DNA from 2 places in the Agromyces hippuratus genome. Region 1 is predicted to be linked to the other one. Evidence: riboswitches for the same ligand, from Rfam matches in the RefSeq annotation. Region 1 holds a riboswitch; the other holds the start of a gene.
The links. Region 1 has a riboswitch for thiamine pyrophosphate ahead of thiM (hydroxyethylthiazole kinase). Riboswitches for the same ligand answer to the same signal wherever they lie in the genome.

Region 1 (14,606 bases):
TGACGCGGAGCGTCATACGGGCGCCGTGGGCGCTCGTCATCTGACGTCGCCAGGCGCCACCGAACGACATCGAACGACGCCGAAACGGCACCTCCAGCGACGTATGCCGTCATAGGCATTCACAGTGCGACACGGGTCGTACCGAGGCATCCGGCGATCAATACGGTCGTGCCCATGCACCGAATCCGCACCTCGTCCGCGTCGCTCGGAGCCCGCCGTGGCTGACCTCGACTGGCTCTCGATCGCCGCCCTCGCCCTCATCGCCGTGCTCTTCGTCGGCCTCTTCCTGCTCCGCCGCGCGGGCGCGAAGTTCACCCTGCTCACGGTCATCGCCCTCGTCGTCGGCATCGGCGTCGGCCTCCTGTTCCAGGGGCACCTCGACTACGTCGACGTCATCGGCACGATCTACGTGAACGTCATCACCGCGGTCGTGGCACCGCTCATCATCGTCTCGGTGCTCTCGAGCGTCACCTCGCTCGGCAGCCTCGCGAAGCTGCGCACGATCGGCCTGAGCTCGGTCTTCTGGCTGCTCCTCACGAACCTCATCGCGATCCTGCTGACCCTCGGGCTGGCGCTCGCGACGGGCATCGGCAAGGGAGCGAACCTCGAACTCGCCGGTGTCGACGGGTCGGCCCTGACCGGCCTGCTCGCCCCGCTCGACGAGGTCATCGTCGGACTCTTCCCGCACAACGTCGTCGGCGACATCTCGTCGAACAACATCATCGCGATCATCCTCTTCACGCTGCTGATCGCCGTCTCGTACCTGATCGTGGCCGACAAGAACGCCGAGAAGGTGCGGCCGTTCAAGGAGTTCGTGGATGCCACGCGGCGGGTGCTCTTCAAGGCCGTCGGGTTCATCATCGCCCTGACCCCGTATGCGGTGCTCGCCCTCGTCGCGGTCACGACCTCGACAGCCGTGGCGCGCATCGAGACCGCGCTCGCACTCGTCGGCGTGCTCGTCATCGCGCTGGTCGCCTGCTTCGTGGATGCGTACTTCGTCAACGGCGTGCTGCTGCGGGTCTTCGCCGACCTGAACCCGCTGCGGTTCTTCCGCCAGCTGACGCCGGCGCAGTACACGGCGTTCACGACGCAGTCGAGCATCGGCACCCTGCCGCTCACGATCTCGACGCTCACCCGCAAGATCGGCGTCTCCGACGAGGTGGCCGGCTTCACCGCACCGATCGGCACGACGATCGGCATGCCCGGATGCGCCGGCATCTGGCCCACGCTCGTCGCCGTCTTCACGGTGAACGCCCTCGGCATCGAGTACACGCCGCTCGACTACGTCGTGCTCGTGGTGCTCGGCCTCCTCGTCTCGCTCGGTACCGCCGGAGTGCCCGGAACGGCGATCGTGACGGCGACGGCAGTGCTCACCGCCGTGGGCCTGCCCGTCGAGGTGCTCGTGCTGCTCATTCCGATCAGCGCGATCGCCGGCACCGCGAGCACCATGGCCAACGTCACTGCCGCCGCCACGAGCGCCGCGATCGTCGCCCGCCGTGCCGGCGCGCTCGACGACGAGATCTTCGCCGGCCGGGCCGTGCACCACGACGATCTCGACGACGACCGCGTCGCCGACGCGCCCGACGCCGAACCGACCGAACTCGCCGCCCGCCGCTGACCGGCCGACCCCGAAGGAAGAAACGCCATGCCCTCTCGCACCACCCACCGCGCTCGCGGCCTCCGCGGCTTCGCGGCGACCCTCGTGCTCGCGATCACCGTGCCCACGCTCGTGCTCATCAGCAGCAGCTCGGCGTCGGCCGCAGGCGACGTCTGCGACCTCTGCTCGATCAACTTCGACCTCGGCGCCTGCGAGGACGCCGGCGGGTACCCGTACGACAGCACGCAGGAGGACCCGCCGCCCGCGATCGGCGGCGGCAGCGCTCCCGCCCCTGCCCCTGCGCCGGCGCCCGCGCCGGCACCGGCTCCCGCCCCGGCACCGAAGACCGGCACCACCACGGGCACGTCCGGCGGCACCACTGGATCCTCCGGCGACAGCTCCTCCGACGACTCCGGTGACAGCACGGATGCGTCGCAGTCCGCTGCCGGCGCGGCAGCGCCCAAAGCCGTCGCCGCGACCGCACCGCTCGCCCCGACCGCGCCGCGCCTGACCGTCAAGGGCAGCTCCCTCACCGTGACCTGGGCGGCGCCGACCGACGGCGGGTCCCCGGTGACCGGCTACAGGCTCTCGCTCAACACGGGCACCGCGATCCCGCTCGCGGCGACCGCGACGTCGCACACGTTCGACGTGCTCGGCGCGGGCACCTACACGGCGACCCTGGTCGCCGTGAACGCGGTCGGCGAGTCCCCCGTGTCGGGCGTGTCGAAGTCGGTGACCATCACCGCGTCGACCGCGAAGCCCACCGCGCAGGCCGTCGAGACCAGCGCCGCTGCGAACGCCGGAGCACCCGAGTGGCTCGCCGGCGCCGGCATCCTCGTCGCCCTCGTGGCCGTCGGCGCACTCGCGCTGCTCGGCCAGCGGCTGATCGCCCGCCGCCGCGCAACCGCGGCGACCCGCGGCGAGGAGCCCGACGAGACATCCGTGCCCGAATGACCGGCCCGGCCCACCCCCCAGAGAAAGGAAGCACCGTGCCCGACCACCAGCGCCCCACCCCGAGGCGGGCGGCGATGCTGACCGCACTCGCCATCGCCGGCACCGTCGTGCTCGGCGGTGTCGCGGCGGCCCCGGCCACCGCAGCCCCCGCGAGTCCGACCGACACCGTCGACTGGTTCGACGACGCCTACGAAGGCCTCGGCCCCGACAGCGTCTTCGAGACCGTCACGTTCGAACGGTTCGAGTACCTGCTCGGCCAGGAGGGCCGGTTCGCGTTCCTCATCGGCGGCCCCGAAGACGCGCAGACGGCGGCGACCGTCGGCGCGATCAACGACGTCGCGAAGGCGGCCGGCGTCGAGCGCATCTACAACTTCGACCCGCGCCTCGATGGCGACCGCCTCGACATCCGCACGACGACGAACGCCGACGTCGCGCCGCTCTGGGCGCGGCTCGTGGGCAACGCCCTCGGCAAGGACACGCAGACGCCCTTCGACGGCACCGACGACCCGACGCTCTTCGTCTACGACTCGGCGCACCTCGCGGGCGGGGCGGAAGACCGCATCGTCTCGGCGATCACCACCCCGGTGACCGCCGGGCAACTCGCCGAACCGGCCGCGCTCACCGCCTACAAGGCGCAGGTCGCCGCCGTGCTCGGCACGGCAGCCGACCTCGACACGAGCGACCAGTTCACCTTCACCGAACAGGTCGTGAACGCCAAGCACGCCTCGGCCTACGGCGGCCGCGACGTCTACGGCGGCGCGACGGTGCTCGACGACGGCGACGCCGACTGGCGCGTGCAGACGGTCACCTACCCCGAGCTCGTGAACCTGCTCGAGAGCGACGGCGACTACGTGCTGCTCTTCGGCGGCACGTGGTGCCACAACACCCGCGCCGTGCTCAAGGAGGTCAACCGGCAGGCCGTGGCGAACGACGTCGCCAAGGTCTACTTCTTCGACCTGCGCCTCGACGGCAGCTCGGGCAACGACCTGCACATCCGCGACAGCGGTTCGGAGTTCGCGGACTTCTACGGCGACCTCGTCGCGAAGTACCTGCCGAACCTCGTGACGCAGTACGTGCCGACGGCGAGCGCGGGTCAGCGCGTGGACTACTACCCCGGCGGCGACACGTCCCATGCACTCGCCACGGCGAAGAAGCTGCAGGTGCCGTACCTGCTCGAGTACGACCGTTCGCGCACCGTCGGCGGCAAGGCCGCGCCGATCGCCCAGCAGTGGATCCACTCCAACGCCGACGGCACGTACAAGGAGTACATGACCGAGTGGTGGTTCGTGAATGACCTGCCGGGCCAGTACGCCGCCAACCCCAACCCGACCGCGCTCGCCACGCAGCTCGCGTTCGCCGATGAGGCGATCGCCGCGCTCGGCACCTTCTTCGACGCCCTGCCGTACGATCCCGAGGTCGTCGCCACCGCACCGGCGACCCCCGAGGCGCCCGCCGCAACGGTCGCCGGTGCCGACGTGACCGTCTCGTGGGCGGCACCCGCCGACGGCGGCTCGCCCATCACGGAGTACCTCGTCGCGCTGAACGGCGGAGCCCCGGTCTCGGTGCCCGCCGGCACGACGACGCGCACCTTCACCGGGCTCGCTGCCGGCGAGTACACGGCGACCGTCGCCGCGAAGAACACGGTCGGCACGTCCGCGGCATCCTCCGCCTCGGCCGCCGTGACCGTGGTGGCGGCGCCCGCCGTCGACCCGACGACCGTGCAGGGCTCGGTCGCGGTGACGGGCGACCTCGTGCCCGGCGGCCGCATCACGGTCGTCGGCAGCGATCTCGCTCCCGGAGTCGACGGCTTCGCGGTCGAGCTCCACTCCACACCGCAGACGCTCGGCTCGGCCACGACGAACGCCGACGGCGGGTTCACCTTCACGGGAACCATCCCTGCCTCGACGACCGCGGGTGCGCACTCGATCGTCGTCACGATCGACGGCGTCGAGGTCGCGACCGCGTCGATCACGGTCGCCGCGGCCGGCTCCGGCGCGGATGAGGCGAGCGTCGAAAGCGCCGGCCTCGCTTCGACCGGTACGGCATTCGTCGACGTGCTCGGATGGCTCGCGCTCGCGCTGATCGCAGTCGGCGGGGCCGTGTACGCCGTCGTGCGGGTGCGTTCGCGGCACACCATCGGCTAGATCGACCCGAACGGAACGGGGGCGGTGCCACGCGGCATCCGCCCCCGTTCTCGTTGCGAAACGGCCCGAGTCGCACCGAGGCAGCGCGACCGAACCGCTCCGGAGCGACCCACTAGGCTCGACCGCAGTGACACGGGGTGCCGTGCGCCGCTTCACCCGAAGCGGGCATGGCTGAGAACACACCCGTCGAACCTGATCTAGTTCGAACTAGCGAAGGGATGTCGCGTTGAGCGATCGTCTGTCCATCGACCCTGCCCACTCGAGCGCACAACTGCTCGACCGACTCCGCGACCGCGCGCCACTCGTGCAGTGCATCACGAACACCGTGGTCTCGGGCTTCACCGCGAACGCGCTGCTCGCGATCGGCGCCGCCCCTGCCATGGTCGACATCGTCGGCGAGTCGGCCGCCTTCGCGCGAATCGCGAGCGGCCTCCTCGTGAACCTCGGCACGCCGTCGCCCGAGCAGCGCGCTGCCGCCCGCGAGGCCGTCGGCGCCGCCCATGAAGCGGGCACGCCATGGGTGCTCGACCCGGTCGCCATCGGCTCCCTGCCCATCCGCACGGCGCTCGCGCATGAACTCGTCGCGCTGCGGCCGGCCGTCATCCGCGGCAATGCGAGCGAGATCCTCGCCCTCGCCGGCGTCGGGGCGGGCGGCCGCGGCGTCGATGCCGCCGACTCGACCGAGGCCGCCGTCGAAGCCGCAGGGCTGCTCGCCGCCCGGTTCGGCTCGGTCGTCGCCGTGTCGGGCCCGGTCGACCTCATCACCGACGGGCGCAGCACGGTGCGCATCTCGAACGGCGACGCCCTGCTCACTCGTGTCACGGGCGGCGGGTGCGCCCTCGGGGCGGTGACGGCCGCGTTCGTCGCGATCGCCGACGACGCCTTCGCCGGCGCGGTCGCCGCCACGCTCGTCTACACGGTGGCCGCGGAGCTCGCCGCGGCCGGCGCCGAGGGTCCCGGCACGTTCGCGCCGAGGTTCCTCGATGCGCTGGCGGCGGTCGGTCCGGCAGACGTGCAGGAGCGCGCACATGTCTCGGGCGCGCTCGGCGACGTTGCAGGGGCGTCGTCCGCCACCGCGGCATTCGCCGTCGCCGCAGGAGCCGACGCGTGAGCGCCCGCACCACCCTCGACCTCTCGACCTACCTCGTCACCGATGCCGCGCTCTGCGGCGCGCGCGGTGTCGTCTCCGTCGTGGCCGAGGCCGTCGCGGGCGGCGTGCGCGTGGTGCAGGTGCGCGACAAGGGCGCCGAGGCATCCGCTCTGCTCGCCCAGCTCGAGGCGCTCGCGGAGGTTATCGACGGGAGGGCGATGCTGCTCGTGAACGACCGGCTCGACCTCGCGATCGCGGCACGGGCGAGCGGCCTGCCCGTCGACGGCGTGCACCTCGGCCAGGGCGACGCCGCCGCGGCCATCGCCCGCGACCGGCTCGGCGCCGACGCCGTGGTCGGCCTCACCGCGAACGCGCCCGCCCACCTCGAGGCTGTGCGCCGGATGCCGCGTGGCACGGTCGACTACCTCGGCGTCGGCGTGATCCGGCCGACGTCGACGAAGCCCGACCATCCGCCGGCCATCGGCGTCGACGGCTTCGCCCGCTTCGCCGCGGAGGCGGAGCTGCCGTGCGTCGCGATCGGCGGCATCACACGGCACGACATCGCGCCGCTCCGCGAGGCGGGCGCCGCAGGTGTCGCACTCGTCTCGGCGATCTGCGCGGCCGACGACCCGCGGGCAGCCGCACGTGATCTCGCGAACCGATGGGAGGCGGCGCGATGATGGCACGAGTGCTGAGCATCGCCGGCAGCGACCCCTCGGGGGGCGCCGGCATCCAGGCCGACCTGAAGTCGATCTCGGCGGTCGGCGGCTACGGCATGGCCGTGATCACCGCCCTCACCGCGCAGAACACGCGCGGGGTGCGCGACGTGCACGTGCCGCCGGCGAGCTTCCTCGCGGCGCAGCTCGAGGCGATCTCCGACGACATCACGGTCGATGCCGTGAAGCTCGGCATGCTCGCGAACGCCGAGGTCATCCGCACGGTCGCCGGCTGGCTCGCACGCACCCGCCCTCCGGTCGTCGTGCTCGACCCGGTCATGGTCGCCACGAGCGGCGACCGCCTGCTCGACGCCGACGCCGAATCGGCGATGCGCGAGCTGCTGCCGCTCGCCGACCTCGTCACCCCGAACCTGAGCGAACTCGCGGTGCTCGCGGCATCCGCGGACTCCGGCGAGGCGCCTCCAGTCGTGGCGGCGACGTGGGCCGAGGCGATCGCGCAGGCCGAGACCGTCTCGGCGCGGTACGGGGTGCGGGTCCTCGCGAAGGGCGGCCACCTCGCCGGCGACCTCGCCCCCGATGCCCTGGTCGACGCCGGCACCGCGACGATCATCGACTTCGGCGGCGAACGCATCGCCACGACGGCGACGCACGGCACCGGCTGCTCGCTCTCGTCGGCGATCGCGACCCTCGTCGCAGAGCATGGAGACTGGCCGGCTGCGATCGCCGAGGCTCGACGCTGGTTGCGCGAGTCGCTGCGCCACGGCGAGGCGCTCGGGGTCGGCGGCGGACACGGCCCCATCAATCACTTCGCCGGTCTCTGGGCGCGTGGCGGCATCCGCACCGCGCCGATGCCGACCGAGATCGAGGCCGAGTGGTGGGCCGACATCGCCCAGGTGCGGCGGGAGATCGACGAGCTGCCGTTCATCCGCGGCCTCGCCGACGGTTCCCTCGCACGCGAGCCCTTCCTCGGCTACCTCACGCAGGACGCCCACTACCTGCGCGACTACGCACGGGTGCTCGCCGAGGCCTCGCGCCTCGCACCGGATGCCGCGGGGCAGGCCTTCTGGGCGAACTCCGCCCACGGCTCGATCATCGGCGAGCTCGAACTCCACACCGGCTGGCTCGGCCCAGAGGCCGGCACCGCGGCATCCGCACCGCCCGATGCGACGACGACCGCGTACCTCGACCACCTGCTCGCGACCGCGCAGCGCGGCGATCACGCCGTGCTCATCGCGGCGCTGCTGCCGTGCTTCTGGATCTACACCGATCTCGGCGAGCGCCTCGCCGCGGGCGAGTTCGGCGAGGCCGCACTCGATCCGGCGCACCCGTACGCGTCGTGGCTCGCGACCTACGCCGACCCCGGGTTCGCCGTCGCGACACGCGAGGCGATCGGCTTCGTGACGCGAGCGGCCGCGGGCGCGTCGCCCGAGCATCGCGAGCGGATGCATCGGGCGTTCGTCGCCTCGTCGCGGCACGAGCTGGCGTTCTTCGCGGCGCCGCTCGCGGCGCCGGCAGCGGCAGCGACGACGGCCGGGGCGGTGACCGCGTGAGCGGCGGGGCGACGGCACTCGAGACCGCGCCCGCTGAAGGCGTTCCCTCCGGCGCAGCCCGGAGCCGCCGCGCCGTCACCGCGGCGGCCTTCGGCACCGTGCTCGAGTGGTACGACTTCTTCCTCTACGGCACGGCCGCGGCGCTCGTCTTCCCGACGCTGTTCTTCCCCGCCGACGATCCGCTCACGAGCCTGCTGCTCTCGTTCGCCGTGTTCGCGACGGGCTTCGTCGCGCGCCCGCTCGGCGGCCTCGTGTCGGGGTACCTCGGCGACCGCTTCGGCAGGCGGCGCGTGCTCGTGGCGACGCTGCTGACGATGGGCGTCGCCACCGCGCTCATCGGCCTGCTGCCGACGCACGCGCAGGTCGGGGCGCTCGCGCCCGTGCTGCTCGTCGTGCTGCGGCTCGTGCAGGGGCTCGCGACGGGCGGGGAGTGGAGCGGCGCCGTGCTGCTCGCCCTCGAGCAGTCGCCCCTGCGGCGCGGGTTCCGCGGGGCGTTCATCTCGAGCGCGGTGTATGTCGGGCTCATCCTCGGCAACCTCGCGTTCGTGGTGCTCGTCGCCGTGCTCGACGAGCAGGCGCTCTACGACTGGGGCTGGCGGGTGCCGTTCATCGCGAGCCTCGTGCTCGTCGTGATCGGCTGGCGGCTGCGCCGCCGGGTCGACGAATCGCCCGAGTTCGTCGCGATGCTCGAAGCCCGCCGGGAGGCGCGTCGGCCCATCGCCGAGGTGCTGCGCCGACCCCGGGGCGTCCTCGCCGTGTTCCTCGTGCGCGTCGGAGTCAACACGACCTTCTACGTCGTCTCGGTGTTCTGCCTGAGCTACGCATCGACGGTCGTCGGCATGCCCCGAGAGGTCACCCTCACCGCACTGCTCGTCGGGGCCGCGGTCGCCGCGGTGCTGTGCCCGTTCTGGGGTGCGCTCGGCGACCGCATCGGGCCGCGCCGCCTCGTGGTGTGGAGCCTCGTCGCCTTCGCCCTGCTGGCCGCGCCGCTCTTCCTCGTGCTCGACACGGGGTCGGCGGCACTCGTCATCGGTGTCGTGGTCGCCGCGATCGGCATCGTGAACTCGGCCTCCGACGGCGTGCAGCCCGCCTACTTCACCGCGATGTTCCACACGCGCGTGCGGTACTCGGGCATCTCGATCGGCCGCGAGGCGGGAGCGATCGTCGGCGGCGGGCTCGCCCCGCTCGCGGCGACCGCGCTGCTCGCCCAAGCCGGGCACTGGTGGCCGATCGCCGTCATGATGGCCGTCGCGGCGATCGTCGGACTCGTCGGCACGGCGATCGCGCCGCGCGAGACGGGCCGTCGCCCGGGGTGACCCCGCTCCCGCCCGCGCTCGATGCTCGCGTGTCGAGCGCAGACACGAACGGGCCCACCTCCATCGGAGGCGGGCCCGTTCGGTCTGCTGCGGCGGGTTCTACGCGCCGAGCAGCGTCAGCGAGTCGATGACGCGGTTCGAGAAGCCCCACTCGTTGTCGTACCAGGCGACGACCTTGATGTGGCGGCCGTCGACGCGGGTGAGGTCGGCGTCGAAGATCGACGAGTGCGGGTTGCCGACGATGTCGGTCGAGACGAGCGCCTCGTCGGAGTACTCGAGCACGCCCTTGAGCGGGCCGTCGGCTGCGGCCTTGTAGGCGGCGAGCACCTCGTCGAGGGTGACGTCCTTCGAGACGGTCGTGTTGAGCTCGACGATCGAGCCGACCGGCACGGGCACGCGCATCGAGTCGCCGTTGAGCTTGCCGTCGAGCTTCGGCAGCACGAGGCCGATGGCCTTCGCGGCACCGGTCGACGAGGGCACGATGTTGACGGCCGCGGCGCGGGCGCGACGCGCGTCCGAGTGGGGCGCGTCCTGCAGGTTCTGGTCCTGCGTGTAGGCGTGGATCGTCGTCATGAAGCCGTGCTCGATGCCGGCGAGGTCGTCGAGCACCTTCGCGAGCGGGGCGAGCGCGTTCGTGGTGCACGAGGCGTTCGAGACGATGACGTGCGCGTCGGCGTCGTAGGCCTCGGTGTTCACGCCGTAGGCGAGCGTGACGTCGGCACCCTTCGAGGGAGCCGAGACGAGCACCTTCTTTGCGCCCGCCGTGAGGTGCGCCTTCGCCGCCTCGGCGTCGGTGAAGCGGCCGGTCGACTCGAGCACGACGTCGACGTTGAGCTCGCCCCAGGGCAGCTTCGCGGGGTCGCGCTCGGCGAGCACCTTGACGCGACGGCCGTCGATGACGAGCACATCGCCGTCGACCTCGACGGAGGAGCCGAAGCGGCCCGCGGTGCTGTCGTACTTCAGCAGGCGGGCGAGGCCGGCGGGGTCGGTGAGGTCGTTGACGGCGACGAGTTCGAGGTCGGCGCCGCGCTCGACGAGTGCGCGCACGACGTTGCGGCCGATGCGGCCGAAGCCGTTGATGGCGATGCGGGTGGTCATGGCAGAGGGGTTCCTTTCGATCCGTACCCCTCAACCCTCGCCGTGTCGGCCATCGCGCGGGAGTGGCGTGCAGGTCAGTATCCGCAAGGATCTCGCCACATCTTCTCCTCCGCTCACTCCCCCGCCGCGAAGGTGTGCCGGTAGTCGCTCGGCGACACCCCGAGGATGCGCTGGAAGTGCAGCCGCAGGTTCGCCCCGGTGCCGAGGCCGGCGCGGGCGGCGATCTGCTCGACCCCGAGGTCGCTGCGCTCGAGCAGTTCGCGGGCCATGTCGACCCTCGCCCGCAGCACCCATTGCATCGGCGTGTAGCCGGTGTCCTCCACGAAGCGGCGCGAGAAGGTTCGCGGCGAGACGTTGGCGTTGCGCGCGAGCGCGTCGAGCGTGAGGGGCTCGTCGAGCTGTCGCAACGCCCACTCACGCGTCGCCGCGAACACCGGCCCGAGGTCGGGCGGCAGGCTCCGCGGCACGTACTGCGCCTGTCCGCCGCTGCGGTACGGAGCAGCCACGAGTCTTCGGGCGGCATGGTTGGCGACGGCCACGCCGTGATCGCGGCGCACGAGATGCAGGCAGAGGTCGATGCCCGATGCCGCCCCGGCCGACGTCAGCACCGCGCCCTCGTCGACGAACAGCACGTTCGTGTCGACCCTGACGAGCGGATGCCTCGCGGCGAGTGCCCGCGTGTAGTGCCAGTGCGTCGTGGCCCGGCGACCGTCGAGCAGGCCTGTCGCCGCGAGCGCGAACGCCCCCGTCGAGATCGCGGCGAGGCGCGCCCCGCGAGCGTGCGCGGCCCGCAGCGCATCGACGACCGCCGCCGGCGGCTCGTCGAGATCGGGGTGCCGGTACCCCGGAATGAACACGGTCTCCGCCCACTCGAGCGCATCGAGCCCGTCGGCCACGTGGTACGAGAGGCCGTCGCCGCCCGTGACGAGTCCGGGTGCCGCACCGCAGACCCGCACCTCGTAGGGCATGCTCGCGCGCGTCGAGAACACCTGGGCGGGAATGCCGACGTCGAGCGGCTTCGCCCCCGGCAGCACGAGCACGGCGACGCGATGGTTGCGACGGGTCATCCGGCCAGACTGCCATGTGCCGAAAGGATTCGGCCACCCGCCGACTCAGGCGAGGCGCTGCTCCGCCGAGGCCGCCTCCGGCCCCTCGGCCGCCACCGGCGCCCGTCGCCGACGCGTCACGAGGTACGAGCCGGCGAGCACGAGGGCGAACCCGACCACCGTCCACACCGTGACCCGCTCGCCGAGCACGAGCACACCGGCGAGGATCGCGACCGCGGGGTTGACGTAGGTGATCGCAGTCGCCTTCACCGGACCGATCTCCGCGACCAGACCCACCATCAACAGGAACGCGAGCGCGCTGCAGACCACGGCGAGCACGACGATCGACACGATGACCGCCTGCGAGGGCCACGCCGTCGGCCAGCCGCCCGTGAGGAGCACGAACGGCACGTAGACCACGGCCGTGGCCGCGAGCGAGACGGCGACCACGCCGACGCCCGGCAGGTCGGACATCCACCGCGCGAGGATCGCCGGACCGAGCGCGTAGCCCACCACGACGACGGCCATCTGCGCGACGGCGATGAGGTCGGAGCCGGCGATGTCGAGGCCCACGAGCGCCGCGACGCCGAGCATGCCGAGTGCGAGACCGAGCCAGTTCAGGCGCGACAGCCGCTCGGGGCGGCCCATCGCGAACGCGATCGCCACGCCGGCGAGCGGCACGGTGGCGAGCAGCAGCCCCGCGGTCGAGCTGGGCAACCGCTGCTCCGCCGAGCTCAGGAAGTACCACGGCAGGATGATCTCGACGATCGTGTAGGCGAGCATCGGCTTCCACCGGCGCACCACGGGCGCCACCTCGCGGCGGAAGAACGCCAGTGGCAGCAGCAGGATCGCCGCGAGCCCGGCACGCCCCAGCACCACCATCGCGGGGTCCAGTTCGCTCACCGCCACCTTGATGAACAGGTACGGGATGCCCCAGGCGATGCCGAGCGCGGCGAACAGGATCAGCCCTCGACGAGTCACCGGCTCATTCTGATGCGCCATCCGTCGAGCCGCGACGGATCCGCTGCCGAATCACCACGACATCCCGCCACGGGCTCGAGTTCCTCGTGATCGAAACGTGTCCGTCCACCCCATTCCCCTCCGGCAATGCCGGTGTTACTTTTGGCCGCACCTGTGCTCGGCGATCCCGAGCCGACTGTGTTAGGAGTCAACGTGAAACGACGCAATCTCGGAGTGCTCGCCCTTGTGGCGGCGAGCGCGACGATGGCGGCCGGTGCGGCAATGGTGCCCGCCGCGTTCGCCGCCCCTGCCGGCGACGCACCCGATTCGCCTTCGGCAGCACAACGCCTCGACAACCGCCCCGGCCCGCTCACCGAACGGCAGAACGAGCGGCGCAAGGCCGCGCAGAAGCTCATCCTCTCCGGGCAGGCGGCTCCCGGCGACGACGGTGTCGTGCAGCTCGGCGACGACAAGTACTACGAGGCATCCGTCACCGGCACCGGCCGGCTGTTCACGATCCTGTCGGAGTTCGGCGACGGCGGCAGCGGCAAGCTCGGCACCACGCCCGGCCCGTTGCACAACGAGATCCCCGAGCCCGACCGCGCCGTGAACAACAGCACGCACTGGGCCTCCGACTTCAACAGCGCCTACTACGACGACCTGTTCTTCGACGGCGCCGGTGACGGCGGCGACTCGTTCGCCGACTTCTACACGAAGCAGTCGAACGGCGCCTACACGGTCGACGGCGAGGTCAGCGACTGGGTGCAGGTGCCCGGCAACGCCTCCACCTACGGCGACAACGCCGTCGAGGACTTCGGCGGCGCCTGGCAGTTCATCGAGGACACCGGCAACGCCTGGTACGAGGCACAGGTCGCGGCCGGCAAGACCGATGCCGAGATCAAGGCCGAGCTCGCCACGTTCGACATGTGGGACCGCTACGACGCCGACGGCGACGGCGAGTTCGACGAGCCCGACGGCTACCTCGACCACTTCCAGGCCGTGCACGCGGGCGAAGGCGAAGACGCCGGCGGCGGCGCCCAGGGCGAAGACGCCATCTGGTCGCACCGCTGGTACGTCAACTCGACCGACTACGGCGTGACCGGACCGGCGAACGCCAAGTTCGGCGGCGCGCAGATCGGCGACACCGGCTTCTGGATCGGCGACTACACCGTCGAGGCGGAGAACGGCGGCCTCGGCGTGTTCGCGCACGAGTACGCGCACGACCTCGGCCTGCCCGACTTCTACGACACGGCCGGCGGTGAGAACTCGACCGCGTTCTGGACCCTCATGTCGAGCGGCTCGTGGCTGAACAAGGGGGCCGACGACATCGGCACGACCCCGAACTACATGGGACCGTGGGAGAAGCTCCAGCTCGGCTGGCTCGACTACTCCATCGTGAGCCCCGACACGACGGATGCCGCGTACACCCTGAGTCCTGCCGCGCTGCAGGCCGACGGCCAGGACCAGGCGCTCGTCATCGACGTGCCAGACCAGCCGGTGGAGACCACCTACACGACGCCGTACTCGGGTTCGAAGGCCTGGTGGACCACCAGCGCCGACGACCTGAACACGACGCTGACCCGCACGCTCGACCTGTCGGGCATCAGCAAGGCGACGGTCACGGCGAAGGCCTGGTACGACATCGAGGCGGGCTACGACTACCTGTACGCCGAGTACTCGACCGACGGCGGCACGAACTGGACGACGGTCGGCACCCTCTCCGACACGTCGAACGGCAAGTGGACGACGCTGCGCTACACCGTGCCCGGCGGCAACGCCGACACCAGGTTCCGGTTCCGCTACCAGAGCGACGGCGGCGTGCACCTCGCCGGCGCCTTCATCGACGACATCGTCGTCAAGAGCGGCGGCACGACGCTGCTCACCGACGACGTCGAGAACGACGGCAGCGGATGGACCGCCGCGGGCGGGTTCAAGCAGAGCACCGGCACCGAGGTCTCCTCGGGCGACCGGTACTACCTCGCCGAGAACCGCACCTACGTCGGCTACGACGCCACGCTCGAGGTCGGTCCCTACCAGTTCGACCGCGGCCTCACGCAGCCCGACCACGTGGAGCACTTCGCATTCCAGGACGGCCTGCTCGTGTGGGCGATCGATGAGACGTACTCCGACAACAACACCATCGAGCACGAGGGCCACGGCCTCGCGCTCCCGGT
Region 2 (14,606 bases), 1.1 Mb from region 1:
ACGATCTCGCCCGCTGGCGCACGCAGCGTCAGGAGCCCGAGCAGTCCGCCATCGACCAGCAGGACGCGTGGGTCGCCGAACAGCACCAGCAGCGGTATCAGGGCAGCGTCACCATCTCCGACGACGCCACCACCGAGACCGCGAACACCGCACCGACTCCCACACTGCAGGGCGATCAGCTGCGCTGAACCGCGCTCGCGAACGCTACGCCGAGCTCTCGACTGCGCCTTCGACCGCACGAGCGATCTCACTGCGGCGTTGCAGGCGTGACACGCGCATCGGGGGCGCTCAGCGCCACCAATCGTCGAACATCGACACCGGAACAGTGCGCTTGTGGCACGTCTGCAGGAAGCGCGCTTCGATGCGCTCGGCAATCGACTCGTCGATCTCCTCGCCCTCGAGGTACGCGTCGAGATCGGCGTAGCTCAGGCCGAGGTTCGCCTCGTCGGACTGACCGGGGTTCGTGTCGAGCAGATCTGCCGTCGGCACCTTGAGGTACAGGCGCTCGGGAGCACCGAGGTGCTCGAGCAGCGCCCGCCCCTGACGCTTGGTGAGTCCCGTGAGGGGAAGCACGTCGGCTCCCCCGTCGCCGTACTTGGTGAAGAAGCCCGTGACGGCCTCGGCCGCGTGATCGGTGCCGACCACCAGCAGTCCGCCCTCGCCAGCGAGGGCGTACTGCGCCACCATCCGCATGCGCGCCTTGACGTTGCCCTTGCCGAAGTCGCTGAGCGGCACCTCGGTCGCCGCCGCGAAGTCCTCGGTGAGCCCGTCGACGCCGCCCTTGATGTTGAAGACCACGGTCTCCTGCGGCTGGATGAAGTCCAACGCCAACTGAGCGTCGTCTTCATCGCGCTGCACGCCGTACGGCAGGCGCACCGCGACGAACCGCGACGGAGTCCCCTCGGCGTCGAGTTCGTCGACCGCGATCCGGCACAACCGACCAGCGAGCGTGGAGTCCTGGCCGCCGCTGATGCCGAGCACGAGGCCGTTGGCTCCCGTCGCGCGCACGTACGACTTCAGGAAGTCGATGCGGGCACGCGCCTGCTCGGCGGGGTCGATGACCGGGGTGACGTTGAGTTCGGCGATGATTCGCGACTGCAGGTCTCGCATGCCACGACCATACCGTCGTCATGTTTCCGGCAGGCGAACCGGATGCATCCGGGGGCCACCGCGGCGTCGCCCGCGCGCTCCGCTAACATCTCGACAGGCATCACCTGCCGCCCTGAACGGAGTGCCTCTTGGAGATCTCGATCGGAACCATGGTGCTCGTGCCGGCGATCGCCGTCGCGGCGCCGCTGCTCGTGCGCGCGATCGGCAAATGGGTGGCCATACCCCTCGTCGTCTTCGAGATCGTGCTCGGCCTCCTGCTCGGCCCGGCGGTGCTCGGATGGATCGTTCCCGACGACTTCATGACCCTGCTGGCCGACTTCGGCCTGGCCATGCTCTTCTTCCTGGCGGGCAACGAGATCGACTTCCGAGCCATCCGCGGTCGGCCGCTGAGCCGCGCGGCGATCGGATGGATCATCTCACTCGCGGCGGGCATCGGCATTGCGACGCTCCTCGCTGCGGACCTGCCTGCGGCGGCGTTCATCGGCATCGCGCTGACCTCGACGGCGCTCGGCACGATCATGCCGGTGCTGCGCGATTCGGGCGACCTCGGCACCCCGTTCGGCATCGCGGTGATCGCCCTCGGCGCCGTCGGCGAGTTCGGGCCGCTGCTCGCGATCTCCATCTTCCTGAGCGGGCGCAGCCCTCTGCTGGCCACCATCGTGCTGCTCTCGTTCGCCGTGATCGCGGGCATCGCGATCTGGTTGGCGGCCAAGGGTGTGGGCAGGCGCATGCACCGGGTGATCACGGCGACGCTGCACACGAGCGGACAGTTCGCGGTGCGACTCGTCATCTTCGTGCTGCTCGCGCTCGTGGCGCTCAGCATCGTGCTCGATCTCGACATGCTGCTCGGGGCATTCACCGCCGGCGTGCTGTACCGCCTGCTGATCTCCGGTGCCCCGGAACGCGACGTCGAAGTGGTCGAGACGAAGCTCGAAGCGGTCGGCTACGGGTTCCTGGTTCCCGTGTTCTTCATCAACACCGGAGTCGCGTTCGACCTCGAATCGCTCTTCGCCGACGTGCGCACGACGGTGCTGCTGCCCGTGTTCCTCGTGCTGCTGCTCGTCGTTCGCGGCCTGCCCTCGCTGCTCGCCGCCCCGGCCGGTTCGAGTCGGCGAGATCTGGTGGCGACCGCGCTGTTCGGCGCCACGGGTCTGCCGATCATCGTCGCCGTGACAGCGATCGGCGTCGACAACGGCGACCTGCCGAGCGGCACCGCGGCCGCACTCGTCGGTGCTGGCATGCTCTCGGTGCTGCTCTTCCCGCTGATCGCCCTCGCCATCCGCAAGGGGCGGTCGGATGCCGTGACCCGCACCAGCGAAGACGATCCCCTCGTCCCCGTCGAGGGCTGACCCGGCTCGCCCCGGTATGCTGGCACCGCCGCCCCCGTAGCTCAGCGGATAGAGCAGGAGCCTTCTAATCTCTTGGTCGCAGGTTCAATTCCTGCCGGGGGCACTCCTGTAGCCGATCCCTTCGAAGCCCGGGCCGAGCGCCCTCGTGGATCCTGCGATACCGCCCGAGCAGCGCCGTCGGTGCGCCCGGATAGACTCTCTGCATGCCTTCTTCGAGCGACCGCCTGGTCTGGATCGACTGCGAGATGACCGGACTCGACCTCGAGGTCGACGAGCTCGTCGAGATCGCGGTCATCATCACCGACTACGACCTCAACCCCGTCGACGCCGGTCTCAGCATCGTCATCAAGCCCGATGCCAGCGCACTCGAGAACATGGGCGACTTCGTTCGCGAGATGCACACGACGTCGGGCCTCATCGAAGAGATCCCCAACGGCGTGAGCGTCGCCGACGCCGAGTACCAGGTGCTCGAGTACGTGCTGCAGCATGTCCCCGACGAGCAGAAGGCTCCGCTCGCCGGCAATTCCATCGGCACCGACCGCGCGTTCCTCGCGAAGTACATGCCGCGGCTCGACGCGCACCTGCATTACCGCAGCGTCGACGTCTCCTCGATCAAAGAACTCGCGAAGCGCTGGTTCCCGCGCGCCTACTTCAACTCCCCCCAGAAGAACGGCGGGCACCGCGCCCTCGCCGACATCCAGGAGTCGATCCGCGAGCTGCACTACTACCGTCGCGCGGTCTTCGTCGCCGAGCCCGGCCCCTCGACGGCCGAACTCCAGAGCCTGTCTGCAGCCGTGGTGAACGAGTTCGCCTCCAAGGTGTAGTAGTCTCTTTGAGTTGCCAGATCGCGTCAAGCGGTCGACACATGGTGGGTATAGCTCAGTCGGTAGAGCGCCTGGTTGTGGTCCAGGAGGTCGCGGGTTCAAGCCCCGTTACTCACCCCAATGCTGTTCCCGGCGAAAGCCGCTGTTCTCGGCGAAAGCCGTTTCACGCCCGTCGCACTTCGATCGGAGCCGCTCGTGGAACTCGATGCCGAGGCGTTCGAAACGATCGTCGTCGATGAACTCGACCAGTTGCCCGACGACATGGTCGACGGCCTCGAGAACGTCGTGTTCGTCGTCGAAGACCGACCCGAAGACGGCTCGCTCGACCTGCTCGGCCTCTACGACGGCTTCGCACTGACCGAACGCGATCGCTACGGGTTCGGCGAGATGCCCGACCGCATCATCCTCTACCGCGAGCCGCTCCTCGCGATCTGCGCCGACGAAGACGAACTCCGTGAAGAGATCCACGTCACGTTGGTGCACGAGATCGCGCACTTCTACGGCATCGACGACGACCGGCTGCACGAGCTGGGCTGGGCGTGATCCGCGGCGGGTTACGCTGATTCAATGAGGATGACCCCCGGCCGCATCGTCGGCATCGCCGTCGGCGCGATCGCGATCCTCGGCATCGGGGTCTACGGCCCGGCGATGCTCCTCGGCCCGCTTCCGGCGGTGAACGTCACGGTCGCCGAAGGCGCTGACACGGCACCCGGCGAGGGCGCGGCGCCCGTCACCCTCCCCGCAGACGGCGCGAGCGCGATGGCGGTGCTCGCCGACGACGGCGCAGCCACCACACTCGGAGTGGGCGGTGACACCGAGCCGGTGCCGATCGGCGGCGCCGTGAAGCTCGTCACGGTGCTGGCCACCCTCGACACGCTTCCGCTGCCGGCCGAGGGCGGTGGCCCCGACATCACGATCGGGCCGGCCGACTACACCGACTACCTCCGTTACGTCGCCGAGGACACGCGCACGCTCCCCGTGCTGCCCGGCGAGAAGTGGACCGAACGCGACGTCGTGCGGGCGGTGCTGCTCGCCTCGAGCAACAACCACGCCGACACCCTCGCACGGTGGGCGTTCGGCGGCGTCGACCCGTACGTCGAAGCCGCCAATACCTGGCTCGCCGAGAACGGCTTCACCGCGACGCACGTCGCCGACGCCACCGGGCTCTCGGGCGACAACGTCGGCACTCCCGAGGAGCTCACCCGCCTCGCCGCCCTTGTTCTGGCCGACCCGCGACTCGCCGAGGTCTACGGGATCGCCGACGCGCCGGCGGTGGCAGGCGAGCGGAACATCCCCGACAACGTCGCACGTTCGGGTGAGGCCGGCGTACGGGCGCTCGCGCGCAGCTACACCGACCAGGCTGGCGTGACCTTCGTCTACACCACCACGGTGCCCGGACCCGATGACGAGACGCCGTACCGGCTCGTGGGTGCCACGACGCTCATGCCCGACTACGAGACGCTCGACGCCGCCGTGAGCACGGCCGTGGCCTCGAGTGCCGAGTCGGCGGTTCCGGTCGAGATCATCACGGCCGGCACGCCCTACGCGAGCGTGGAGGCGGCATGGGGCGATCGTGCCGATCTCATCGCTTCGGTCAGCCGAACGGATGCTTCGTGGGGCAACAGCGTCGCCGGGGCATCCGTGACCGTCGAGCCGTTCACGACCGCCTCCGCCGGGAGCGAGGTCGGACGCATCAGCATCTCGACGGGCAACGGCGATGTCGCCTCACCGCTCGAGATGACCAGCGCGATCCGCGACCCGGGGCCCATCTGGCGACTCGCCAATCCCGCCGCCATCATCGGCGCGTTCATCGCCGCCCAGCAGAGCTGACGGCGGGCGACGCCCTCAGTCGTTCTCGTCGTCGGACTCGACGGGGTCGGAGTCGTCGGCGTCGAACCGGAACTGCACGCGTACCTGGCCGTTGACCTCGCGCTCGTCGACAGCGTCGTACCAGAACAGCGATTCGAGGCCGTCGACGGCGGCGACCATGCCGACGCGCGACTCGGGCTTGCCGCCCACGAGGATACGGTGCTCGAACTCCCCCTCGAGCGGGCCGTCGAGGAACTCCGCGACGTACTGTGCTCCGGTGTCTGTGCTCATGCCACTACCGTAGCCCTCGGCGTGCCCGAAACGGCAGGTCGCGCCGCGGCGGTTCGGGCGGCGGATCGCAGCGCGGCGACTCAGGCGCCGGCGACCCGCACACGCACATCGGCGCGGCGCGCGGGCACGGTGCGCGCGACGTACCGGCGCCACTGGCGCTCCCACAGGTCCCAGTACGGGTCGAACGCCCCGGCGTCGCGCGCGAGTGCTCGGCGCTTGCGTACCGGTGGCGACGCCTCGACCCAGATCGCGACGGCCTCGACCGACGACGTCGCGGCGAAGGCCCCGCATCCCTCGATGATGAGCGGATGGCCCGGCCTGCTGTGCTCGACCGAACCGACGCGACCGGCCGCCCAATCCCACGTCCGCCAGGTGCCGACCGCGCCGCGGGCGCGGCGAGCGACGAGTTCGCGCAGCACCTCGGCGCCGACCCGCTCGAGCCCGGTCCAGCCGGGGTAGACGTCGTCGAGGCGTACGAGCTCGGGCGCGCGACCCGGCCATGCCCGCACGAGCGCATCGGCGAGGGTGCTCTTGCCCGAGCCGCTCGGCCCGTCGATCGCCACGACCTGAACGCCCGCAGCACGGCACCGCTCGAGCACCGTGCGCACTGCGGATGCCGCGGGGGCGGTCGCAGCCGCGCCGCCCGACGCGCCCGCGCTCACGCCCACACCGCGTGGTAGGTGCCCGCCCAGACGGCGCAGCCGATCGCGAGCACCGCGATGCCTGCGGCGATGCAGAGCAGCGCGGCATCCGGCCAACCGACTCGGGACTCGCGTGCCCAGGTGCGCGGGTGATCTGAGCCGAACCCGCGAGCCTCCATCGCCGTGGCGAGCTTGCTGCCACGCCGGATCGCGAGCACGAGCAGGGCGAACGCCATGGTCGCGAACCGACGGATCACGCCGTGATCGCCGATGCCGCGCGCACGCCGCGACAGTGCCATCGCCCGCCAGTCCTCCATGAAGAGGCCGACGAGTCGTGCGCCCGCCAGCGCACCGAGCACGAACCTGCTCGGGAGCTTCGCGACCTGGGCGAGCCCGTCGGCCAGCTCGGTCGGGTCGACGTTCATGAACAGCAGCACCGCGGGCAGACCGATCGCGAGCACGCGCACGGTGACGGCGACGGCGAGCTCGATCGAGCCGTCGGTGATGCGGGCGAGCCAGAAGGACCAGTACTCGGTGCCCTCCGGCTGGCCGTAGAGCAGCATGCTGAGGCCGGCGATGGGCGCGGCGATGAGGATCGGCCATCCTCGCGCGAGGAGCACCCTCGGCGTCACCCCCGCGATCGCGAAGAGCACGAGCTGCATGCCGAGGGCGACGGCGGCGCTCACCCAGTCGACGGTGAGCAGCAGGGGCGTCGTGAGCAGCATCGCCGCCGCGAGGCGGCTCACGGGGTTCACGCGGTCGACGAGGTGCAGGCGAGGCGTCGCGATCATGCCGTCGCCTCCATGCGCAGCGCATCGCTGCCGAGGTCGAGGTGCTGATCGCCGAGTGCGTCGAGGTACGCGGCGTCGTGACTGACCGAGAGCAGTGTCGTGCCGTCGTCGACGAGCGCGCGAAGCAGCGTCACGAGTTCGATCCAGGTCAGGCGATCCTGGCCGAACGTCGGTTCGTCGAGGACCACCACCCTGGGCTGCGCGACGAGCGCGCACCCCACAGTGAGCCGTCGCTGCTCGCCTCCCGACAGGGTGAAGGGGTTCGCCTCGGCGAGACGGTCGAGTCCGAGCCGCTCGAGCACCTCGTGGGTGCGCCGTGCAGTCGTCGGGGCATCGAGGCCGAGCGCACGTGGCGCGACCTCGAGCTCGCGCTGCACGGTCGACGCGACGAACTGGTGCTCCGGCTCCTGGAACACGGTGCCGATGCGCGTGAGCAGCTCACGCGACCGCCACCGGATCGGATCCGGCTTGAGCCCGCCGGCCAGCTCTTCCGATGCGCGAACCCGTCCGCCGAGTGGCGGCAGCAGGCCGCCCATGGTGAGCGCGAGCGTCGACTTGCCCGCACCGTTGGGCCCGGTGAGCACCGTCGAGGCTGCCCGCGGCAGCGCGAGCGAGAGGCCGCTGCGCACGACGGCGTCGCTGCGGCGGCCGATCGCGAGATCGATGCCCTCGAGATCGACGACGGATGCCGCGGGCGCGGGCCGCGCCGCGGAGACTCCCGGCGGCACGCCCGGCACCCAGACGCCGGCTGCGAGCAACACGTCGCGCTGCGTCGAGATGACGTGCTGCGGCTCGCCGTCGGCGATGAGACGCCCGTCGCGACCGAGCACGATGACACGCGTGACGAGGTCGATCCAGACGTCGACGCGATGCTCGACGACGACGAACGTCGCGCCGGTGCGATCGAGCGTGCGCGCGACAGCCTGCCGCACCTCATCGACGCCGGCGGGGTCGAGATTCGCGGTCGGCTCGTCGAGCAGCAGCAGGCCGGGCCCCATCGCAAAGGCGCCTGCGAGGGCAAGACGCTGCTTCTGGCCGCCGGAGAGCGCGCTCGTGGGGTGGTCGAGCGGAAGGTCGAGGCCGACCTCGTCGAGGGCACGGCGCACGCGCGCCCAGATCTCGTCACGCGGAACGCCGAGGTTCTCGCAGCCGAAGGCCACGTCGTCGCCGACCCGTGCAAGGATCACCTGCGAGTCGGGATCCTGCAGCACGAGACTCGCCCGTCCGCGCACGGCTCCGGGCCACTCGCCGTCGATGAGCAGCGAGCCGGTCTCCTCGCCCTCTTCGGCCCCGCCGTGCACGCCGGCGAGCGCGTGCAGGAGGGTCGACTTGCCCGACCCCGAAGGTCCGAGCAGCAGCACCCGCTCCCCCGGCGAGATGACGAGGTCGATGCCGTCGAGCGCCGATCGCCGGCGCCCCGCGTGCCGCCACCCCCACCCGCGCGCCTCCACGCGCGCGGGCCGGGTGGCACCGGTTTCACGCTGCACGTCAGACCCGCTGGGCCACGTCTTGACCGGCCGCGAAGCGATTGAGCGCGCCCGTGGCGGCGAGCCCGCGCACGATGAGCCAGCCGAGCAGGCCGGCGAGCACCGCGCCCGAGATGACGACGGTCGTGAAGTAGAGCCCGAGGAACTCGGCCGACTTCGCGAGGTTGCCCGAGGTGAAGAGCTCGAGCGTCCACGCCGCGGCGCCGGCAGCAGCACCCGCGAGCATCGCGGGCAGCAGTCCGAATCGGCGGTACGCGAAGACGGCGAACACCAGTTCGGCGCCGAGTCCCTGCATCACGCCCGAGTAGATCGTCTCGATGCCCCACTGGTTGCCGACGAGCGCCGAGACGATCGCGGCGAGCAGCTCGACGAAGAGCGCCGCGCCCGGCTTGCGGATGATCAACCCGCCGAGCACGCCGCCGATGAGCCAGATGCCGACGGCGATGCCGCCGAGTCCCGGCGTGAGGGCGTCGGCCGCGCTGAACCACGCGTAGCCGACGTTGTTCCAGAAGAGGAAGAGCAGCCCGGTCGCGACGCCGATGACGCTGGCGACGACGATGTCGACGACCCGCCAGCGCAGGTCGCGCGGCTTGCGGGGGGTGGATGGGCTGCTGGTCTCTGATGCTGCAGTGTGCACTGTCGTGCCCTTTCGATTCGTGGAAAGAGGCACGGGAATTTGAGATGTGATTGGCCTCCCTGCGCTGGCATGACCCAGATCAGGTTCGACGGTCGAAGGTTGAGAACCTTCCTCTCAGCCCGGCTCACCGGACTCCCGTGTTCGAGCACGAGTATACGCCGATGGCGCGGGCAGGGACGGCAGCGGCCGACGCCGCGACCGCGCGTGCGGTCAGCGCTTGAGCGCGCGAATCACCATTCGGAGCGCCTTGCCGGTGACCCAGACGAGCGGAGTGGCGACCAACAGCAGCCCGATGAGGTTCGGTTCGAAGCGAACGTCACCCGAGCGGCCGACGTATGCGCCGAGCGGAATGGAGAGCCCGCCACCGCCGCCACCGCCCGCCTGGTCGCCTGCGCCGTCGGAGCCACTGCCTGCGCCGAAGCCGTAGTACCCGAGCGCGACGGGCACGAGCGTGGTGCCGTCGATGTCGACGGGGTCGCCGTAGGAGGTCTTCACGCCGACGCCGGCGACGGTCTCAGCGAGGTCCAGAACGAGTTCAGCCATGAGTCAACGCTACCCGCGCGCTCGCTCGCGAACCACCCCTTGCGTGATTCGCCGGCACCGGGTTCAGCGAACGTCGTCGGCACCGGGCTCGGTGCGACGCGTCGATTCGACGCGGTCTGCGGCGCGCTTCACGAGCGAGGCGGGCCGCACCGCTCCGCGACCGAACCGCGCGGTCACCTCGTCGATCGTGCGCTCGGCTTCGCGCCACTCCTCGTCGGGGTCCCACAGCATCGCCCCGCTGCCCGAGGGCCGGAGCTGTTCGGCCCGCACGCCGATGAGGCGGATGCGAGCCCCGTCTCCGGCGAGCTCACCGAGCGCAGCGGATGCCTCGTCGTAGATGCGTCGTGCGACATCGGTCGGCTCCCCCAGGGTGCGCGACCGGGTGACGGTGCGGAAGTCGCCGTAGCGCAGCTTCAGCACGACCGTGCGCCCCACCACCCCGGCACGACGGAGCCGCACTGCCACATCGTCGGAGAGTCGCAGCAACTCGCGCCGCAACTGGTCGAGGTCGGTGAGGTCGTACCCGAAGGTGACCTCGTGCCCGATGCTCTTCTCTTCACGCCCGATGACGACGTCGCGCGCGTCGACGCCCATCGACAGGTGACCGAGCTTCGCCGCGAGTGCGGGCCCGAGCGCCCGAGCGAGCGCGTCGGCGGGCATGGCGGCCACGTCGCCGACCGTGCGGAGTCCGATGCGGGTGAGCGACTCCTCGGTGACCTTGCCGACACCCCAGAGCGCGGAGACCGGCAGCGGATGGAGGAACTCGAGGGCGCGGTCGGCCGGCACGACGAGCATGCCGTCGGGCTTCGCACGGCTCGACGCGACCTTCGCCACGAACTTCGTCGCGGCGACGCCCACCGAGCAGGTGAGTCCGGTCTCGTCGCGCACGCGCCGGCGCAAGCCCCACGCGATCTCGGCGGGACTGCCGTGGAGGCGCCGGGCGCCGGAGACGTCGAGGAACGCCTCGTCGATCGAGAGCTTCTCGACGAGCGGCGTGACCTCTTCGAAGATCTGCATGACGCGGCTCGAGTAGTGGGTGTAGCTCGCGTAGTCACCACGCAGCACGACCGCGTTCGGGCAGCGTTGCAGGGCCAGCGACATGGGCATGGCCGAGTTGACGCCGTATCTGCGGGCCTCGTAGCTCGCGGCCGAGACGACGCCGCGGCCCGCAGTGCCGCCGACCAGCACGGGCTTGCCGCGCAGATCGGGTCGCTTCAACAGCTCGACGGAGACGAAGAACGCATCCATGTCGACGTGCAGGATCGGTGTCGCCGAGTCGTCGACCGGACCGGTGGTCACTTGGCGCGACGAGCCGTCCTGCTTGCTCATGCTGCGACCCTATCCGCTGCCGCCGTCATCGCAGGCGCCGCCTGCCAACGCCTGGTGCGATCAGAACCCGAAGTCGCCGCCGCCTCCGAAGTCACCGCCACCGAAGTCGCCGAAACCTCCGAAGTCGCCGCCCGAGTCGCCACCGGACGCGTCTGCCCCGCCACCGTCGGATGCCCCGGCCTCGCCGCCATCGGCACCCGCCTCGAATGCCGAAGGATCGGGCAGAAACGCCTGTGCGATCGCCGAACCGACGACGACACCCGCGACGGATCCGAGCAGCGAGCCGGCGAACATGCCGCCGAACGACGGGCCGCCCTGCTGGGGACGGCCGCCCGCGGCATCCGCTCGGTTGAAGGCGCGCTCGACGCTGCCGGGCGCGCGGAGCTCGGCGCGAGTAGCCGCCCTGGCCAGTGCGCTCGGCTCGTCGGAGACGAGTCGCTCGCCGGCGGGCGCCTCTGCGCTGAGCGACACGAAGACGGCCTGGCGCTGCTGCGGAGTGAGCTTCGCGAACGCCTCGGCGTGCACCGCCTCGACCGACTCGGGCGGAGCCGTGCGCAGCAGGTAGCGGTAGCGCTCGACCGCGAGTTCGTCGTCGCTCAGCCTGCGGGCGGGCTGAGACTGCTGCCGCGGCGGTTCGGCGGGAACTGCTCCGAAGAGACGGTCAAGGAATCCCATGTTGTCCTCGTCAATCGTTCAGGGGACGACCACTGTACGGTCACGAGCAATGAACATGCTGAGAGCCGGGCGGGAGTCTCCGCCCGGCTCTCGTGCACATGCGACCGGCTACGCGGTCTGCCCGGCGCGTTCGAGCACGAGCTCGCGCACTCGGGCGGCGTCGGCCTTGCCCTGCATCGCCTTCATCACCGCGCCGATGACCGCGCCGGCAGCCTGAACCTTGCCGTCACGGATCTTCGCGAGCACGTCGGGCTGCGACGCGAGCGCCTCGTCGATGGCGGCGATCAACGCGCCGTCATCGGAGACGACCGCGAGACCGCGGGCGTCGACGACCTGCTGCGGCGACCCCTCACCGGCGATGACGCCCTCGAGCACCTGGCGGGCCAGACGGTCGGTGAGCGTGCCGGCATCGACGAGCTGCGCGAGCTCGGCGACGTGCTCGGGAGAGACGAGACCCGACGCGTCGACGTCGGAGGCGTTCGCGAGACGGGCGATCTCACCGGTCCACCACTTGCGCGCAGCGGCGGGTGTCGCGCCGGCCTTCACGGTCGCCTCGAGCTCGATGAGCAGGCCCGAGTTCGCGACATCCTGGAACTCGAGGTCGGTGAAGCCCCACTCGGCCTTGAGCCGGCGACGGCGCACGGCCGGCGGCTCGGGCAGCGCAGCGCGCAGCTCGTCGACGAGCTCCTTCGACGGCACGACGGGCAGCAGGTCGGGCTCGGGGAAGTACCGGTAGTCGTCGGCGTCGGACTTCGGACGACCCGCGCTCGTCGCGCCGGTGTCCTCGTGCCAGTGACGCGTCTCCTGGATGATCGTGCCGCCACCGGCGAGGATCGCCGCCTGACGCTGGATCTCGTAGCGCACGGCTCGCTCCACCGAGCGCATCGAGTTGACGTTCTTCGTCTCGGTGCGCGTGCCGAGCTTCTCCTGGCCGCGGGGGCGCAGCGACACGTTCGCGTCGCAGCGGAGGTTGCCGCGCTCCATGCGCGCCTCGGAGATGCCGAGCGACAGCACGATGTCGCGGATGGTGGCGACATAGGCCTTCGCGAGCGCGGGCGTGTCGGCCTCGCCGCCGAAGATCGGCCGCGTGACGATCTCGACGAGCGGTACACCGGCTCGGTTGTAGTCGACGAGTGAGTACTCGGCGCCCTGGATGCGGCCCGTCGAGCCGCCCACGTGCGTGAGCTTGCCCGCGTCTTCTTCCATGTGCGCCCGCTCGATCGGCACCGTGAAGACACGGCCGTTCTCGAGCTCGACCTCGATCTCGCCGTCGAAGGCGATCGGCTCGTCGTACTGCGAGATCTGGTAGTTCTTCGCGAGGTCGGGGTAGAAGTAGTTCTTGCGCGCGAACCGGCTCGACGGCGCGATCTCGCAGCCGAGCGCGAGGCCGAGGCTGATCGAGTACTTCACGGCGTCGCCGTTCACGACCGGCAGCGAACCCGGCAGGCCGAGGCACACGGGCGTGATGAGCGTGTTCGGCTCTGCGCCGTGGAACTGCGAGTTCGCCGGGTTCGGAGCCGACGAGAACATCTTCGTCGTGGTGTTGAGCTCGACGTGCACCTCGAGGCCGATGACCGGCTCGAAGAGCTCGAGAGCCTTGTCGAAGTCCATCAGTTCAGCGCGGGCCATCAGAGTGCGCCTTCCTCGGTCGCGGTGAGCTCATGGGTGGAGAGATCGGGAGCCTGGGCGAGGAGCGGGCCGCCCCAACGCGCTTCGAGCAGCTGCTCGAGGGCAGCCCCGACGTTGTACAGACGTGCGTCTTCACGCGCAGGCGCCAGGAACTGGATGCCGACGGGCAGGCCGTCTTCGGGGGCGAGGCCCGATGGCAGCGAGATGCCGGGCACGCCCGCGAGGTTCGCGGGGATCGTCGCGATGTCGTTGAGGTACATCGACACCGGGTCGGCGAGCTTCTCGCCGAACTTGAACGCGGTCGTCGGCGCGGTCGGCGAGGCGAGCACGTCGACGTTGGCGAACGCCGCGTCGAAGTCGCGCTGCACGAGCGTGCGCACCTTCTGCGCTGAGCCGTAGTAGGCGTCGTAGTAGCCCGCCGAGAGCGCGTAGGTGCCGAGGATGATGCGGCGCTTCACCTCGGGGCCGAAACCCGCCTCGCGCGTGGCCGACATGACCTGCTCGACCGTGCCGCCGCCCTCGGGCGTGACCCGGAGGCCGAAGCGCACCGAGTCGAACTTCGCGAGGTTCGACGACGCTTCGGCGGGGAGGATCAGGTAGTACGCCGCGATGGCGTACTCGAAGTGGGGTGCGGAGACCTCGACGATCTCGGCGCCGTTCTTCTCGAGCAGCTCGAGCGACTCGTGGAAGCGCTGGCGAACGCCGGCCTGGAAGCCCTCGCCGTCGAGCTCCTTGATGACGCCGATGCGGAGGCCCGAGACATCCGCTCGACGCACCGCTTCGGCCATCGACGGCCATGCCTCGGGGATCGACGTGGAGTCGAGCGGGTCGTGCCCGGCGATCACGTCGTGGAGGAGCGCCGCGTCGAGCACGTTGCGGGTGACGGGGCCGATCTGGTCGAGCGAGGAGGCCAGGGCGATCGAGCCGTAGCGGCTGACCGCGCCGTACGTCGGCTTCACGCCGACGGTGCCGGTGACGTGCGCGGGCTGGCGGATCGAGCCGCCGGTGTCGGAGCCGAGTGCGAGGGGCGCCTCGAAGGCGGCGACGGATGCCGCGGAGCCGCCGCCCGAGCCGCCGGGGATGCGGTCGAGGTCCCACGGGTTGTGGGTCGGGCCGTAGGCCGAGTGCTCGGTCGACGAGCCCATGGCGAACTCGTCCATGTTGGTCTTGCCGAGCGGGATCATGCCCGCTTCGCGCACCTTCGTGACCGGCGTCGCGTCGTAGGGCGGGATCCAGCCCTCGAGGATGCGGGAGCCCGAGGTCGAGGGCATGCCCTTCGTGACCAGAACATCTTTGATCGCGATCGGCACGCCGGCGAGCGGGCCGAGCGGCGCGCCCGCTGCACGCTGGCGGTCGATCTCGGCCGCGGTCTCGATGGCGCGCTCGCCCTCGACGTGGAGGAAGGCGTGCACGGCGCCGTCGACGGCCGCGATGCGATCGAGGTGCGCACGGGTCGCCTCGACCGAGGAGACCTCGCCGGCGGCGAGCTTG

Region 2: another riboswitch for thiamine pyrophosphate. It lies ahead of BJY17_RS18440 (ECF transporter S component); the one in region 1 lies ahead of thiM (hydroxyethylthiazole kinase).

The regions. Positions count from the first base shown of each region.
Region 1 covers NZ_JACCFI010000001.1:2,108,351-2,122,956, forward strand. Annotated here, with positions in the region: gene BJY17_RS09845 (dicarboxylate/amino acid:cation symporter) at 218-1,618, shown strand; gene BJY17_RS09850 (fibronectin type III domain-containing protein) at 1,646-2,551, shown strand; gene BJY17_RS18940 (fibronectin type III domain-containing protein) at 2,587-4,695, shown strand; TPP riboswitch at 4,819-4,931, shown strand; gene thiM (hydroxyethylthiazole kinase) at 4,922-5,806, shown strand; gene thiE (thiamine phosphate synthase) at 5,803-6,465, shown strand; gene BJY17_RS09870 (bifunctional hydroxymethylpyrimidine kinase/phosphomethylpyrimidine kinase) at 6,465-8,012, shown strand; gene BJY17_RS09875 (MFS transporter) at 8,009-9,328, shown strand; gene gap (type I glyceraldehyde-3-phosphate dehydrogenase) at 9,428-10,426, opposite strand; gene BJY17_RS09885 (GlxA family transcriptional regulator) at 10,540-11,493, opposite strand; gene BJY17_RS09890 (DMT family transporter) at 11,539-12,453, opposite strand; gene BJY17_RS09895 (immune inhibitor A domain-containing protein) at 12,646-14,606, shown strand, end outside.
Region 2 covers NZ_JACCFI010000001.1:1,052,987-1,067,592, forward strand. Annotated here, with positions in the region: gene BJY17_RS05090 (hypothetical protein) at 1-188, shown strand, start outside; gene nadE (ammonia-dependent NAD(+) synthetase) at 289-1,110, opposite strand; gene BJY17_RS05100 (cation:proton antiporter) at 1,239-2,459, shown strand; tRNA gene BJY17_RS05105 (tRNA-Arg) at 2,490-2,562, shown strand; gene orn (oligoribonuclease) at 2,663-3,283, shown strand; tRNA gene BJY17_RS05115 (tRNA-His) at 3,328-3,403, shown strand; gene BJY17_RS05120 (metallopeptidase family protein) at 3,479-3,826, shown strand; gene BJY17_RS05125 (D-alanyl-D-alanine carboxypeptidase family protein) at 3,851-5,113, shown strand; gene BJY17_RS05130 (hypothetical protein) at 5,129-5,383, opposite strand; gene BJY17_RS05135 (AAA family ATPase) at 5,464-6,045, opposite strand; gene BJY17_RS05140 (energy-coupling factor transporter transmembrane component T family protein) at 6,042-6,815, opposite strand; gene BJY17_RS05145 (ABC transporter ATP-binding protein) at 6,812-8,302, opposite strand; gene BJY17_RS18440 (ECF transporter S component) at 8,304-8,939, opposite strand; TPP riboswitch at 8,979-9,088, opposite strand; gene BJY17_RS05155 (hypothetical protein) at 9,150-9,482, opposite strand; gene BJY17_RS05160 (DNA polymerase IV) at 9,546-10,811, opposite strand; gene BJY17_RS05165 (hypothetical protein) at 10,872-11,486, opposite strand; gene gatB (Asp-tRNA(Asn)/Glu-tRNA(Gln) amidotransferase subunit GatB) at 11,595-13,115, opposite strand; gene gatA (Asp-tRNA(Asn)/Glu-tRNA(Gln) amidotransferase subunit GatA) at 13,115-14,606, opposite strand, start outside.